DNA from 3 places in the Vibrio floridensis genome. Region 2 is predicted to be linked to each of the others. Evidence: predicted binding sites of a transcription regulator. Region 2 holds the regulator's gene; each other region holds the start of a gene.

Region 1 (5,695 bases), on a different contig from region 2:
TAAGTAGCTCAACGTGTCACCGTTGCCATCACGTGCGATGGCAGTAACGATACCCTGATTTCCTTGTTGAACTTTTATGGTTTCACCTGCTGAGTAGCGGATGCTACCGTAATCGAAACCGATAACTTGTGGTGCAATGTTGTCACTATCACGCACAGTAATCGCAAAGCGACGCTCTGGATTCATAACGCCCGATGCTCGCTCTTGCCCATCATCAGCGCTGATCACCAGCGTTTTATCGCCAGTTGAGCTAAAGGTGATGGAAGCTCGCGTGCCGCTGCGTACAATTGTGCAGTTTGCATCGCCTTCACATTCAATATTGACGGTGACGGCATCGCCATCTGGGTCCGAGACAGACCAACGCAAATCGGCAACTTGATCAATCTTCATTTGCGCCTGACTACGCAATAGTGCACCAAGTAGCGGAGGTTGATTGGCGCGGGTAAAGTCCAGCGTCGCTTTCTCGTCAGCACTGGTCACCGTTGTTGTTTGACTCTGGCCAAGCGCGCTCACCGTTAGCGCACTGTCACACAACACACTGTGGCTGTAGTAACCATTGTTGTCGGTGTACGCATAATCTTGCCCACGTGAATGACCAATTTGCACATACTGCCCTACCACAGGTGTTGTGCCATTTGATTCAAACGTGTGACCTTCGATGGTACAAGCATAAGGATTAACCAGTACTAATTCTGGCAACTCATTACAGTTGCTATCCCCTGAGCCTATCGTCAGGGTTTCCGGTAGCTGGACATATTCGGTCTGCCCAGTTTTCTGGTTATAGACAGGGAGTGACCAGCGAGTGCCATCGGTTGGCTGTGCGGTGGCGGAAACTAAGGTGTTGATTTGATAAGAACCGTCTTCAATGTAGTGCCATTCGGTCCCTCCATCAGGCAGGCTAACCGTCATCTGACCGTAGAACTTCTCGCCGTTTTGATAGCTAACGTTACCCTGCAAACAGATACTGCTGTTGACACCGGTTTTGATTGGCCAGTCTAAGTTGATCCATTGAATCCACTCATTCGCTTGGCTGATCTCGACTTTGACGTACAGTTGTAGTGCTTCTTGGCCCGTCAGAGTGATCACGCCCTGTTCGTCAATAGGGATGTCATTCCCGCTGCTATTGGTGGCAACAGCGCCTGCCGAATCGTTCACCAGCAACCCATTACCAACATATTGCCAACCCTGACCACTGCGATAAACATAAATCGGGATTTGAATGCCATCGACATTCATATCAAAATCACGCTGAATCGTAGAATATGAGCCTTTAGGAACCATCATGACGAGCGAAGGCCCCCCGTCTGCCGAAGGTTGCACATCGCTCAGGGGCAGCGGCTGCTGATTTTCATCCGTCAAACGTATCTGGCTAAAGGTACTGGAGATCAGACGGTAGCTTTCATCACTGTTTTGATTTTCAAAGTTAACCCCTTGCCCTTGATTGTCGGTTTCACCCTGTCCCTCAAACTCACCTGGGAAACTTTGAATATCATTGGCATTACTGGAGTCAAAATAGGCGACTTCGCTGTTGATGGCATTCACTGCCGGGTCAATGTTTGCAACCGGCAAGTTGAGTGAAAGTTGCACCTCATCACCTGCCGCGGGAGAAACATCACCCACAACGACACGCTGCTGACCTTGGCTGTTTTTCACCAAAGAAAAGCGCAGACTCGGCACGCCATTGGCCGACACCACCACAGAACTAAGCTCCGAACGTTTCACGGTGCTCACCTGTGCGGTGGCTAACACAACATTCACTGCCATCCGGCTGGATTGCTCATTGATGTCGATGCTTTTTTCATTTTCTACAAATCCTGATTTCTTCACCAAAACCACAACACGGCTTGCTTGGTGGCTACTGGCTTTGAGTTCAGGGACGGAGATGGAATAGAAGCCACTGTCATCACTTTCAGTACTGAGCTCCAGCAATGACTGACCATCACTGCTTTTGAACTGAACCACAACGCTCGATTTGGCGATAGGTTGTCCACTGGATGCGGTCACCTGACCGGAGACGATTTGCGTACTGATGGCGCGCACTTGCGTGACTGGGCCGACTGGAGATGGGCTTGAGCTACTGCTACCACCATCTCCACCACCACAGGCTGAAAGTGCCGCCGCGATAAGAGTGCTTATTACGGTGCGACTTAGACTGGTCATATTGTTCCTGCCAATGACTTGCTGATAATTTTCATCAGCACTCAATATAGGAGACTTCATATAAAAAAATGATGAAACGTCTCACTAACATGTCGTTCCATAAATGTTTCATATGAAAATGTGAAAACTGGCACACTTGGTTACATTTGGACATCCGTTGTAATAATTCATTGTTATCGGACGACAACAGATCGAGAAAATCGGTGGACTTCTTATCTGCCTGATGTGATGGGCTGGCAAGTTGCTAATCCAAATGGAGACTTCGGTATCCATACTTCACATTATCCCCATCCCCTTGCCACAGCCATCCGTCATCGAGTGGCAAACTTATGAATTAATTAGAACAAAAACAAATAAGTAAATAACTTGATAAACCCGACACCCTGTATGAATATAGAGCTCCAGATGTCTAGGCATCTTTAATTAAAATCAGATTAGGTAGAAGAAGATGAGAAAAATTGCATTACAAGGGATTGTGATTGCGGCAGTCGCTTTAGGCTTAACCGCTTGTGGCCAAGAAGAAGCCAAAGTCATTAAAGTTGGAGCAACGGTCGGCCCACACGCACAAGTTGTGGAAGCGGTGGCCAAAGAGGCCAAAGCACAGGGCTTAAATATTCAAGTTGTCGAGTTTTCCGATTTTATTACCCCTAATGCCGCATTGGCTGACGGTAGTATTGATATCAATAGCTATCAACATTTACCTTTTCTCACCAACTTCAATCAGAGCCGCAACGCCAATTTAGTGTCGGTTGGTCAATCGATTCTGATGCGAATGGGGATTTACTCAGATAGCGTGAAATCGGTATCGGACTTACCACAAAATGCCCGTATTGCGATACCAAACGATCCAACCAATGGTGGGCGTGGTTTGTTGCTGCTCCAAGAAGCCAAGCTGATTACATTGAAAGAGAATGTCGGACACAAAGCCAGTATCAATGACATTGTAGATAACCCGAAAAATATCAAAATTATTGAAGTCGATGCGGCGCAACTACCAAGAACATTGAATGATGTCGATGCCGCGGCGATCACGATGAACTACGTGATGTCTTCAGGATTGAACCCCAAAGAGAAGGCGATTTATCTCGAGCCGAAAGATGCGGCACTCGCGGTCATGGTTATCGCAACAAAAGCGGAAAACAAAGATAACCCTGACTACAAAAAGTTTGTTGAAATCTACCAGTCACAAGCGATTCGAGATTACCTAGCCACTACCTTTAACGGCACTATTGAGCCAGCATTCTAATCCTTCCCCAGTCCCACAACTCGTTGGACTGGGGCACAGTACGGATCGTTTTTCAGATCAAGTGCCGATTAATCGGCACTTGGGCGGCGAATGTATCCCAGCTTACTGCCAATCCACGCCAACAGCAGTAACACCACCATGATCGCGAAGAAGTTCGATCCTGCTTCAGGATGCTGAGCTTTAATAAAGGCCGAGTGACCAAACGCCCCGACAAAAAAGCACGCCAGTCCAACCAAAGGGATCTCTTCCGACACGGGATGATTGAGATACTCACGGTAGAGTGCCTGCACAGCCAGCACTAAGGCAATAATAGGGAAAATGGAGAAAGAGACTTCGCTCATGGTCAGCCAAGAAAGGATAGCATCGCCACACATCCCTGTGATCAACGCCAATACCAACGTCTTCCTTTCCGAACTGCGATTCACGTTATTTTCATTATCATTAGACATTATTCTATCTCACCTTTTAATCGGTTACGTTCACGTTCCTTGCGATACCAGTACGCACCTTTGGCGACCATTCGCAACTGCATAATCAGACGCTCGGCCAGCTCATCACGCTCGCGTCGGTCTAAGTCTAAAGCTTCTGCACCGGAACTAAAAACCAGAATCACCGACGCTTCAGCCTGCGCCAACGCCTCTTCTCGGTTCATTCCCGTGCTAATTAAATATTCGGTAAGCTCTGCTGCGAAGTGCTGCATCTCACGCGCAACCGCAGCGCGAAATTCCGCGGAAGTTCCAGAGCGCTCTCTTAACAATAGGCGAAATACGTTGGGGCTACTTTCGATAAATTCCATAAAGGTTTCCACCGAAGTGCGGATCACGCTGCCTTCTTTGACGATGCGCTGACGTGCTTGGCGCATCAATTGACGTAACAGCAAACCACCTTCATCCACCATGGTTAAACCTAACTCATCCATATCTTTAAAATGGCGATAGAACGAGGTCGGCGCAATGCCCGCTTCTCTGGCCACTTCTCGCAAGCTGAGATTGGAAAAACTGCGATCAGCACTCAATTGGCTAAATGCCGCGTCAATCAAAGAACGACGCGTTTTCTCTTTCTGCTGTGCGCGAATACCCATTGATTTCATTATGATGTTTGCTCTTATCTTAAATTGGCTTCCGGCCGTTACTATAGCGCGAATCGCTGCTAGCGATAAGCGATGATGCGCCATGGCGAGCACGTTACTACTGGCCAAGGCGGTTATGCAATCTTTTGTGCTCAATTTGTCGACATCCGCCATGCCATTGATTGGTTTTCGTGAAATGTGCGTGATCACTTCCACTCTCTACCGAGCCTGCTGTTTACCTGCTGGTATAATCAGTTAAAATCTCGCTAAAGCAATGTTAAGCAAATATAACAAGGAATGAAATCATGGCGCATGCGAATCACTTCGATGTGATTGTTATCGGGAGCGGCCCTGGCGGTGAAGGGGCAGCAATGGGTTTAACCAAAGCAGGCCTGAAAGTTGCCGTGGTGGAAAAAGAGAGCAGTGTTGGCGGCGGCTGTACTCACTGGGGCACCATTCCATCCAAAGCGCTGCGCCATGCGGTTAGCCGTATTATTGAATTCAACAGCAACCCGCTGTTTTGCAAAAACAACTCCAGTTTACACGCCACATTTTCAACCATTCTCGGCCACGCGAAATCCGTTATCGACAAGCAGACTCGCTTACGCCAAGGCTTTTATGATCGCAATCAGTGCCAATTGATTTTCGGAACCGCCCGTTTTACCGATGCGCACACCATTAGCGTGACGCAAAACGACGGCACTGAAGAAGTGTATACGGCGGATAAGTTTGTGATTGCTACTGGCTCTCGCCCTTATCAACCAGCCGATGTCGACTTTAATCATGAGCGAATCTACGACAGCGATTCCATTCTCAGTCTCAAACACGACCCTCGCCACATCATCATTTATGGCGCAGGAGTGATTGGTTGTGAATACGCATCCATCTTCCGTGGTTTGGGGGTGAAAACCGACCTCATCAACACACGCGATCGCTTACTGGCCTTTTTGGACAACGAAGTTTCCGATGCGCTTTCCTATCACTTCTGGAACAGCGGCGTCGTGATCCGTAATGATGAAACCTATGAACGCATTGAAGGCACCGAAGATGGGGTGATTGTTCATCTTCAGTCGGGCAAAAAAATGAAAGCCGATTGCTTGCTCTACGCCAATGGTCGCACTGGTAACACCGACAAGTTAAACCTGCCTGCAGTTGGGCTTCAAGGTGACTCTCGCGGCCAACTGAAAGTCGATGGCAATTACCAAACCGAAGTGGAACAT
Region 2 (5,695 bases):
GTGCGCTTTGTCAAAGAACTCATCTAACGATAAATCTTTGAGCTCGTCAGGCACCAAAGACTCAACTTTGACATTTTCAGGTTCAATTTCCAGACCCGACTCACGCGCCAAAATAACCAGCTTACGCATCACGTCAGAGCCATCCAAATCGCTGCGTGGATCCGGTTCGGTGAGACCTTGTTGCCACGCTAAGTCGACCAACTCAGCAAACGGCACTGAGCCATCAAACTGCTGGAACAGCCAAGAGAGCGTACCGGAGAAAATGCCCGACAGCGCAACAATATCGTCACCACTTTCACGCAGATCACGCACGGTATGATTGATCGGCAAACCAGCACCAACGGTGGCGTTGTATAGCCAGTGACGTCCAATCTTGCTGAAGGCATCTTGCACTTGGTAGTAGTAGTCGCTACTCGCCGAGCCCGCTATCTTATTAGCCGAGATCAAATGCATCCCTTGATGAGCGATATCGAGATACTGAGCGGACAAATCGCGGCTAGCGGTCACGTCTAGCACCACCACCTCATCGTAATCTTGGACGGAACTAAGTTTTTGCAACCAGTTCTTACCATCATTGGGCACAGAATCATCATCAAAATGCGCATGTACCGCCGCCGCATCAAGCCCTTGCTCATTAAACAAGTAAGTTTGACTATCGACCACTGCGACAAGCTCAAAGTTCATACCATGGCGTTTTTCGAGCTCTCCTTTCTGCTGTGCAAACAACGACAACCAGCTCGACCCGATGTTACCTTTACCACAAAGCGCAATCGCCACGCGCTTTTGCGCCTGAAAGAGTTGAGTGTGAATGGACTTCACCAACACTGGAATATCGACACGGCGCATAACCGCGACCAGACTCAACCCTGATTCGGTTTCAGAAATAAATTCAACCGGAGAGTGTTTTAACTGCTGATAGAAACCAAAACAGTGACTGGCATTGTTTGTCACCCCAGCACCAACAGCAGCAATCAAAGAAAAACCTTCTTTTAACTTGATTTCTGCGGCAAGCGCGAGTTCTTGCAAGTAAGCCAACGCGCCACCAGCAATCTCATTGGTATACGCTAAACGTAACTTGTGCTGATCCGGTTGCGCTTCAAAGGCCAGTGGCTCAAGCTGTGCTCTCTTGAGTGCTCGTAACACATCTTGTTGCACTCGCTCAAAATCATGACCAGCGGAGAAGTTAAGTTGCACCAGCATGACATCCTCAAGTGAGGTGATGATTTTGGCACCCCGCCCTGAGGCCAACACCCGTTCAATGCGCGTAGAACCAGACTCAGGTGTGTAACTGCAACGCAGATTAAGTTCCGTGGCACTTTGCGCCACGGGTTGTAGCGTCCGACTATGAAGCACTGGAGCCGCGAGGCGTGCAAGTTCACTGGCTTCATCCAGGCGCAACAAAGGCAGTAAACAGGCGTCATTGACTAATCGTGGATCGGCACTGTACACGCCAGCTACGTCACTCCAGATTGTGACTTTGTTTACTTCTGCTAAAGCGCCAATCACCGTAGCGGAATAATCAGAACCATTGCGACCTAACAGTACCGTTTCACCAGCATTATTTTGTGCCATAAAGCCAGTGATCACCACTCGGCGGTGGGAATGCTGAGCCAACACTTCTTTGAGTAAGGGGTAAGAGCGAGCGCGATCCACTTCTGGTTGTGTGCCCGTTTCCGCACGCAGAAACGCACGCGCATCCTGGGCAACCGCGGGTAGTGAAGATTGGTTGAGCAACGCCGCCAACAGACGCGATGACCATACTTCACCATGACCCCAAATCGCAGCTTTTTGCGCTGCGTTCAACGGGGCCGTCTGCTCTGCCAACGTACTGAACTCGTCGACCAACTGGTCTAACAACGTCTTTCTCAGATCGGATTGAATCAGAGCTTCCACCAAACCAGTTTGATAGTGGCGCAAAGCCTGCAACGTTTCGTGTGCCAATCGACCATCTTTCTCAAGTGCATCGGTAAACTCAATTAAACGATTGGTGGTCTTTCCTGCTGCAGACACAACCACGAGATCATTCTCACCAGAATACTCTTTAAGTATGCCTGCCACTCGGCGATAGCAATCCGGATCAGCAAGGCTACTTCCACCAAATTTGTGCAGTTGTCGAACCTGACTCATTAACGGCCCTCCTTCGCTTGTTGAAAGGCTTGCTTAAGGTCGGCAATCAAATCTTGCGCATCTTCAAGACCCACCGATAGACGGATGAGTTGCTGTGTTACCCCAGCTTCAGCCAATGCTTCTTCACCCATAGCGCGATGGGTCATGGATGCGGGATGGCAGACCAAGCTTTCAACGCCACCAAGCGACTCCGCCAATGAGAACAGTTCAAGTACTTTAACAAACACTTTTAGCTGCTCGAAACTGCCCGCGAACTCAAAACTGAGCATAGAGCCAAATCCAGATTGCTGTTTTTTCGCTATCTCATGCCCTGGATGATTTGGCAAGCTTGGATGATAAATCGTACCAACCAAATCTTGGGTTTGTAGATAAGCAAGGATTTGCTGTGAACTCTCTTCATGCACACGCATGCGAGCGCCTAAAGTACGAATGCCGCGCAGCGTCATATAGCTGTCAAATGGCGTGCCGGTTGCACCAAGGCAATTCCCCCACCACGCTAGCTCTGTTGCGTGCTCTTCGGTTTTGGTGATCACCACACCGCCAATCACATCAGAATGCCCATTGATGTACTTGGTTGTCGAGTGAATCACAAAGTCAGCCCCGAGCTCCAAAGGCTTTTGGTACACCGGTGTCAAAAAGGTGTTATCGACCGCCACCAACGCGCCCACTTTATGCGCTTTCTCACACACTTCCGCGATGTCCACCACACGCACCAGCGGGTTGGAAGGCGTTTCAAGCAACACCAGTTTAGGCTTAAGCGCCAACGCCGCATCCAGTGCAGCACTGTCGGATTGATCAACAAAACGGACCTTAAAATCGCCTTTTTTCGCTCGAGTATTGAACAGACGATAAGTACCGCCATAGCAGTCGTGAGGAGCCACAATAAGATCATCTGGGCTTAAGAAAGCAGAGACCCACAAGTTGAGTGCAGAGGTGCCACAGTTGGTGACCACTGCTCCTTTGCCCGATTCCAATTTGAACAGTGCTTGTTCTAACAAACCTCGATTGGGGTTGCCAGAACGAGTGTAATCATATTTAGGAACTTCACCGAAGGAAGAGAAACCATAGTTTGTTGAGAGATAAATGGGTGGTACAACGGCACGGTATTGAGTATCGGATTCGATGCCGGTTCTCACGGCTATCGTGGCTGGCTTGTGAGTGCTCATCATGTTTCCTTTCAGCGAAGATGAATTCTTAATAAGAATGCGCTAATGTTGTTGCAGCGCCTTCCTCTCCTTTAATAGCTGTCACTTTAACCATCAAACATTAAGACGTCAACACTTCTAGACGTCTATATGTCTTTGCTTATGGCAGTAAATCCAGCTAAAATCTCCGCTTACAATTTTAATTCACCAATTATTACTCTGAAGGTGCGCAATGGCTGACTGGAATGGCGAATACATAAGTCCATACGCAGAGCATGGAAAGAAAAACGAGCAAGTCAAAAAAATTACCGTTTCTATCCCGCTTAAAGTACTAAAAGTTCTGACGGATGAACGTACTCGTCGTCAAATTAACAACCTGCGCCACGCGACAAACAGCGAGTTGTTGTGTGAAGCATTTTTGCATGCCTATACAGGTCAGCCCCTGCCGACGGATGAAGATCTTAGAAAAGATCGCCCTGACGACATTCCTACTGAAGCCAAAGAGTTGATGACGGCGATGGGTATCGAGTTTGAAGCCTACGATGATTAAATCATCGGGCAGGGTCACATCGGGGATAAGTGACACACGATCAAAACGGGACGCTTAAAGCGTCCCGTTTGTTTAGGCTGTGATTTACTCGGCCATGTAGTTTTCAGGCATTGGAATACGAGCAACGCCGGTATCAACGGCCGCTTGGGCCACCGCTTTCGCTACGCGAGGCAACAAACGCGAGTCCATTGGTTTTGGAATAATGTATTGTGGGCCAAAGCTCAGCGATTCCACACCCGCCGCTTTAAGCACGGCCTCTGGAACTGGTTCTTTCGCCAATTGACGAATCGCGTCAACCGCAGCCAGCTTCATTTCATCGTTAATCACACTCGCGCGCACATCCAGCGCACCACGGAAAATGAATGGGAAACAAAGCACGTTGTTGACTTGGTTTGGATAGTCACTGCGGCCAGTGCCCATGATAAGATCGCTGCGCACTTCATGCGCCAATTCCGGCTTGATCTCTGGATCAGGGTTTGAACACGCAAACACAACTGGTTTGTCCGCCATCAGCTTCAGCGCTTCTGCAGGCATTAGGTTTGGACCAGAGACGCCAAGGAAGAGATCCGCACCGCTGATCACATCTTCTAGTGTGCGCTTGTCTGTATTGTTGGCGAACAGTTGCTTGTACTCGTTGAGGTCATCACGACGAGTGTGAATCACACCTTTACGATCCAGCATGTAGATCTTTTCGCGCATCGCGCCACATTTGATCAACAGCTCCATACACGCCACGGCAGCCGCACCCGCACCAAGACAAACGATAATACATTCGTTTAGCTTCTTACCCTGCAGTTCGATCGCATTCAGCATGCCAGCAGCGGTGACAATGGCCGTACCGTGTTGGTCATCATGGAACACCGGCACATCACAGCGTTCAATCAGACGTTTTTCAATTTCAAAACAATCTGGAGCTTTGATGTCTTCTAGATTGATGCCGCCAAAGGTATCTGCAATGTTCGCGACCGTATCCACGAATTCGTCAATGGTACGATGCTTCACTTCAATATCGATAGAATCAAGACCAGCAAAACGCTTAAACAGCAGCGCCTTACCTTCCATTACTGGCTTTGATGCCAAAGGACCTAAGTTACCTAGGCCCAAAATTGCCGTACCGTTAGAGATAACGGCCACCATATTTCCCTTTGAGGTGTACTTGTAAACGTTGTCTGGGTTCTGTGCGATTTCGCGCACCGGCTCTGCGACACCTGGGCTGTAAGCTAAAGCAAGATCTTTAGCGGTTTCCGCAGGTTTAGTTAGAGCGACGGCAATTTTACCCGCCGTTGGCAAAGCATGATAATCAAGAGCTTGTTGGCGAAGTACTTCTTCAGGGGTCATTTGCTGGCTATTGTCATCGGACATAAATGGTTATTCTCTTTTTGCGTGTACGGTAAAGGGGGGAACACTTTAGGTTGAACAAAAACTCTGCTTTTTTGTTCAATTTAGAGAGAAATTCTAATTGATATAAGTCAATCTTCCTAGCCAAGAATGCGAGGCAAATCTATATAAATAGTGAATAAGATAGAAGTAAGACCAGATAACCAAAGGCGCGATTGCGGGGCAAGCTGAGATCGGTGCCAAACAAAAACAAAAAAGGCCGCAAATGCGACCTTTTTCTCAAGCAACAATAGCAAACGCTATTATTTTTTACCGCTTGATAGAGCACCGAAACGCTTGTTGAAGCGATCAACACGGCCGCCTGTATCAACGATACGTTGCTTACCAGTGTAGAATGGGTGACACTTGTCACATACGTCTAGGTGGATAGACTCTTTACCTAGAGTAGAGCTAAAAACGAAAGAGTTGCCGCAAGAACAAGTTGCGTTTACTTCTTTGTATTCTGGGTGGATACCAGCTTTCATGGGATAACCTC
Region 3 (5,695 bases), on a different contig from region 2:
ACGAACCTCTTCCCAGCTATCAAAACGGGTTTGGTTGTAGCTGTTGAGGTAGAGTTTGAATGACTTCGATTCAATCAGGTTGGCGCTGGTGGCAGGGATGTAGACTTCACCGACCGCAACCTGAGGCAGCCCTTTGCTGTTGAGCCAAGAGAGCTCATATAACGTCCAGATGTCGTGGCCGATAAATGGCAGCTCGTCACCCAACTGAAGATCGTCACGGTTGAGGCTACGTGGTACAGGCTGTAGCAAGCTAGGATCGTATTGGTTGGCGTAGTCGGTTTTCTTACCCAGCGTTAGGCCAGCAAGCTCTTTCGCGTCAGAATATTTGCTCATACTTTGCGGTCATTTTCGATTAGAATGGCGGGAATTTTACTGAATCCATCGTTTAAAAGCCATCTTGTTGGCTCACAAGGTATAGAAGGAGTTATTCATGTCATCTCCAGTTTCACTGGCACTTGCTGACTTTAGTCAACGTTTTCAAGCAGCGTGGCAAGCACAGCACAACGCATTGCCTAGCAGTGAAGAGTTGGCGGATTTGCCTTCTCCTTGCGTGGTGGAGTCAAAAGGAGATGAAGTGCTCTGGCGCTCAGTGAGCTTGTCTGCGCCTGCGGACTTCGCCAATGTTGAGAAGGCGATTGAGTTAACACTGCATGACGACATCAAAGCCTTTTATGGCAGTCAATTGAGTGCCGATATGACAGCCACGTGGGAGGGTAATGAGCTTACGCTGTTGCAAGTGTGGAATGACGATGATTTTACTCGCCTGCAGGAGAACATTTTGGGTCATTTAGTGACGCAACGACGTCTAAAACTCAAACCAACGGTGTTTATTGCCGCAACCGATGCTGAGTTAGATGTTCTGTCGATTTGCAATATCACGGGGAATGTTGTGCTTGAGCGATTGGGTACTTCTCAGCGAGATGTCTTGGCGGAAAACGTCACCGAGTTTCTCACTAAACTCCAACCTATGGTGTAGTCGATGTACGTCGTTGAATTGCAGTTTGAGTGTTTCGACAACACCACCATCAGCGCGGTCGATAAAGCGATTAATGGCTTAATGGATGCGTTGCGTTATAACGGCCAAGTGCTGGGGCGTGAGTTTCCGATTGTGATGGGCGATGGGGAGTTTTTTGTTCGTGCGGTTTGCCCGGAAAAAGAGAGTTTGCATCCACGCCATCATTCGGATTATGTGCGCGTATGTCTCAATCGTCTTTCTGATGCGGCGTTGCTGGCACCCAAAATGCGCTTGCTGGGACGAGACATCAACTCTGAAGAAGCGGCCGAAGAAGAGACACCAAGTTGGCAAGTGTTATACACCACTTATGTGCACACCTGCTCGCCGTTGAGAAGTGGTGAAACTTTGCTGCCAATCCCTTTGTATCGCAATGGCCCGACGTTAAATGGCGATCACAAAGCGGTGATTAAGTGGCAAACCGAATGGCAAGCGTGTGATGAACTGCAGATGGCCGGGGCGTGTCGCGCCGAGCATGCCGCACTGCATGAGATGTGCGACGTAGACAGTGTCTTGTTCAAGCGAGGTTGGGATCTTCGTGGTCGTATTGAATACATCACGAAAGTACCGACCTACTATTACCAATACCGTGTTGGCGGCCATTCTCTAGCCGAAGAGCAAGCGCGCAAGTGCCCGAAATGTGGTGGTGAATGGCTACTCGATGAGCCGCTGCACGATATCTTCCATTTCAAATGCGACGACTGCCGTATCGTCTCAAACATCTCTTGGGATCATTTGAAGTAACAAGTGGCATCTCAACATGCAAAAAGGGTTGGCGCTCTCACGCCAACCCTTTTTTGTTTTGATGAACTTCGACTTTTGCTATCGAAATTACCAGCCTTTTACAACGCCGCCTTTGAAGATTTCTTTTGCAGCAGTGTAGACTTCTTCAGTTTGGTAAGCTTTAACAAAGTTCTGTACGTTTTCGTTTTGAACGTTGTCTTGGCGAGCCACAATCAGGTTCACGTATGGAGACTCTTTGTCTTCAACAAATACGCCGTCTTTTTCCGGAGTTAGGTTGATAGAGCTCGCGTAAGTGGTGTTGATGATAGACAGAGCCACGTCGTCAAGTGAGCGTGGAAGCTGAGCAGCATCGAGCTCGACGATAGTGATGTTCTTTGGATTCTCAACGATGTCACGAACGGTCGCAAGTAGGCCCACTTCTGGACGTAGTTTGATCAAACCTTGTTGCTCAAGAAGCAGCAGAGAACGGCCAAGGTTGGTTGGATCGTTTGGTACCGCAATACGTACGCCGTCAGCCAACTCTTCAACCGATTTCACTTGTTTTGAGTAACCCGCGATTGGGTAAACAAAAGTGTTACCAGCGATGGTCAGTTTATAGCCACGGTCAGCAACTTGACGATCTAGGTATGGTTTGTGTTGGAACGCGTTGATATCGATAGAACCGTCATCCAATGCCGCGTTTGGTGTCACGTAGTCAGTGAAGGTGACCAATTCCACGTCAAGGCCGTATTTTTCTTTTGCAATTTTTGCTGCTACTTCGGCAACTTGTGCTTCGGCACCCGCCATAACGCCAACTTTTACTTTGCTCGCGTCTGCCACTTTTTCGCCACAACCTGCCAATACCAATGTTGAGGCAGCAGCGATAATGGTCAGTAAACCTTTGAGGCTAAATTTCATAGTAAATCTCCTTATAATTTGAATCTTTCAATGCTTATCTGTGGTCTACACGGCGCACGATGGTGTCACCGATAGACTGAATAATTTGTACCAACACAATCAACATCACGACAGTGACCGCCATGATAGTGACATCGTAGCGATGAAAACCGTAGCGAATCGCTACGTCACCGAGACCGCCGCCACCAACGGTGCCCGCCATGGCAGAGTAGCTCACCAAGGTTACCAACGTAATAGTGACGGAGTTAACAATGGTCGGCAATGCTTCAGGAAGCAGTACCTTAGTGATGATTTGTAGTGGTGTTGCACCCATCGACTGTGCCGCTTCAATCAGGCCAGTTGGAACTTCAAGTAACGCTCCTTCAATCAGGCGCGCAACAAATGGAATCGCCCCAATGGTGAGTGGAACAATCGCTGCTGTAGTGCCGATGAAAGTACCCACTAACAGTTTGGTGACGGGAATGATCGCCACCATCAAAACCAAAAATGGCACCGAGCGGCCAATATTGACAATGGCGCCAAGTACGCTGTTCAGTTTGGTGTTTTCAAGCAAGCCACCTTTTTTGGTGGTGTGCAGAATCACGCCCAAAGGAATACCAATCGCAAAACCAACGACGCCGGCAACCGCAACCATGTAAAGCGTTTGCCAAGTCGCGCCCAGCAGCAGGTCAGTGTTCAAACTGAGCCATTGAGATAGGTCATTAAAGGACATAACCCAGAACCTCCACTTTTACGTTGTGCTCGCGCAGGTATTCAATCGCTGCGTTATCGTCTTCTTCGTTACCAAACAGTTCAGCGACCATCATGCCAAACTTCACTCCGCCGGCGTAGTCGAGATCGGAACTGAGAATGCTGATGTCGATGTTGTATTTACGAGAAATCTGCGACACCAAAGGCGCATCAACCGTCGCGCCGGTAAATTCCAAACGCACTAGAGGATAGCTGCCTTCAACACGCGTTGCTTGCAAACGCGCTTGGTAATCTTCAGGAATAGAAAGATCCAGTGTTGAGCGGATAAAATCATGCGCCAATTCCGTTTTAGGATGGGCAAAAATTTCACCGACGGTGCCTTTCTCAACCAATTCACCGCCACCAATGATTGCTACTTCGTGACAGATGCTTTTCACGACATCCATTTCATGAGTGATGAGCAAAATGGTGATTTTCAGCTTGCGGTTGATCTCTTTGAGCAACTCCAAAATGGATTGAGTGGTCGCAGGATCCAGCGCGCTGGTGGCTTCATCACACAGCAGTACTTTGGGATCGCTGGCCAATGCTCGTGCAATCGCCACACGTTGCTTTTGACCACCACTTAAGTTGGCTGGATAGCTTTCGTGCTTGTCGGCCAAACCAACCAGCTTCAGAAGTTCCGTCACTTTGCTTTGGATTTGCTCTTTGTCTTTTCCAGCCAACTCTAATGGTAGTGCAACGTTGTCAAACACAGTGCGAGAAGAGAGCAAGTTGAAGTGCTGGAAAATCATGCCGATATTGCGGCGAGTTTCGCTGAGTTGCTTTTTACTCAGTTTTGTTAAATCAACGCCATCCACCACAATGGAACCACTGGTTGGTGCTTCTAACATATTCACGCAGCGGATCAGCGTGCTTTTCCCTGCACCCGATGACCCGATCACACCAAAAATGGTGCCTTCTGCGATGTGTAAGTTAATGTCTTTCAAGGCATGGATTTCCTTACTGCCTTGATAGAACACTTTATTTACTTGGTTAATTTCAATCATTTCTCAACCTGTGCAGGGACAACAGAATAATATTTTGAGCTCTAGCTCACTTTTCAGATGATGCTATGGCTTTCGTGTTTTTAAGTCAATAGATATTTTTACGTCTAGACGTCTAAACGTTCGTTTGAGGCTAACGGATTTGCTATGAGTTAGTTGATATTCGTATATAGAGGGTGTTTTGACGATGTACCTCACGGCTTGGAAACTCGCAATGTAGCGCTTTTAAGGTATAATCTCGGCTTATATTCCTTTGTGACAGAGACAGATACTTTGGCAAAACCAGCTGTTTTTTTGGATCGTGATGGCGTGATTAACGTTGATCATGGTTACGTTCATGACGAGCACGACTTTGAATACATTGAAGGGGTGTTTGAGGCGACGAAGGCCCTCAAGGATATGGGGTATCTTTTGGTGTTGGTCACCAATCAGTCGGGGATTGCCCGCGGCAAATTTAGCGAAGATCGCTTCCTTTCTCTGACCCAATGGATGGATTGGAATTTTGCGGACAACGGCGTTGAGTTTGACGGCATTTATTACTGTCCGCACCATGCAGAACACGGTGTGGGGGATTACAAACAAGATTGTGATTGTCGCAAACCAAAACCTGGGATGTTTATCTCAGCGCGTGATTTCCTCAAAATCGATATGGCTCGCTCAGTGATGGTGGGTGACAAAGCCGAAGATATGATGGCTGCCGAAGCGGCAGGGGTTGCAACGAAGATTTTGGTACGCACTGGCAAACCTGTTACACAGCAGGGTGAGCAACTGGCAACCGTGGTGCTCGATAGCATCCGTGATGTGCCACTTTATGTAAAAGAACAAGTAAAAGGTCGCTAAGCGGCCTTTTTATTATTGAACGTCTTTCTTGGCCTATTATGAGCAAAAAGCTGACTATTCTCGATATTGCCCGTTTGTCTGGGGTCGGTAAATCGACCGTCTCGCGCGTGCTGACCAATGATCCCAAGGTAAAACCTGAAACCCGAGCGAAGGTAGAACAGGTGATACAAGATTCCGGTTATGTGCCTTCTAAATCCGCTCAATCGATGCGTGGCGGTAGCCAGAAGGTGGTTGGGGTAATTATCTCGCGTCTCGACTCTCCCTCAGAAAATCGTGCTGTCGGTAGTATGCTTAATGTGCTGTATCAAGCGGGATACGATGCGGTGATCATGGAGAGTCAGTTCGATCGCGAGAAAACCAACGAGCACTTAGAAGTGCTGCGTCGTCGCAATGTCGATGGCGTCATTGTGTTTGGCTTTACCGATATCGATCTACAAACCTTAGCCAGTTGGCAAGATCGAGCCGTGGT

The links. The regulator MetJ, encoded in region 2, represses methionine synthesis genes. The targets are predictions, from matches to a motif close to TTAGACNTNTANANGTCTAA.
Region 1: LZU85_RS17025 (MetQ/NlpA family ABC transporter substrate-binding protein) is a predicted target of MetJ. The motif match lies at 2,554-2,573, and genes of this name have one in related genera.
Region 3: metN (methionine ABC transporter ATP-binding protein MetN) is a predicted target of MetJ. The motif match lies at 4,486-4,505, and genes of this name have one in related genera.

What each region holds. Positions count from the first base shown of each region.
Region 1 is NZ_JAKGCY010000014.1:11,975-17,669, forward strand. Features, by position in the region: gene LZU85_RS17020 (PKD domain-containing protein) at 1-2,160, opposite strand, end outside; gene LZU85_RS17025 (MetQ/NlpA family ABC transporter substrate-binding protein) at 2,609-3,406, shown strand; gene LZU85_RS17030 (YijD family membrane protein) at 3,475-3,855, opposite strand; gene fabR (HTH-type transcriptional repressor FabR) at 3,855-4,496, opposite strand; gene sthA (Si-specific NAD(P)(+) transhydrogenase) at 4,781-5,695, shown strand, end outside.
Region 2 is NZ_JAKGCY010000013.1:8,760-14,454, reverse strand. Features, by position in the region: gene LZU85_RS16585 (bifunctional aspartate kinase/homoserine dehydrogenase II) at 1-2,127, opposite strand, end outside; gene LZU85_RS16580 (O-succinylhomoserine (thiol)-lyase) at 2,127-3,293, opposite strand; gene metJ (met regulon transcriptional regulator MetJ) at 3,505-3,822, shown strand; gene LZU85_RS16570 (malic enzyme-like NAD(P)-binding protein) at 3,907-5,184, opposite strand; gene rpmE (50S ribosomal protein L31) at 5,463-5,684, opposite strand.
Region 3 is NZ_JAKGCY010000006.1:210,442-216,136, forward strand. Features, by position in the region: gene queF (NADPH-dependent 7-cyano-7-deazaguanine reductase QueF) at 1-333, opposite strand, end outside; gene syd (SecY-interacting protein) at 431-976, shown strand; gene LZU85_RS12000 (Zn-ribbon-containing protein) at 980-1,756, shown strand; gene ilpA (MetQ/NlpA family lipoprotein adhesin IlpA) at 1,844-2,653, opposite strand; gene LZU85_RS12010 (methionine ABC transporter permease) at 2,688-3,365, opposite strand; gene metN (methionine ABC transporter ATP-binding protein MetN) at 3,355-4,389, opposite strand; gene gmhB (D-glycero-beta-D-manno-heptose 1,7-bisphosphate 7-phosphatase) at 4,588-5,226, shown strand; gene treR (trehalose operon repressor TreR) at 5,265-5,695, shown strand, end outside.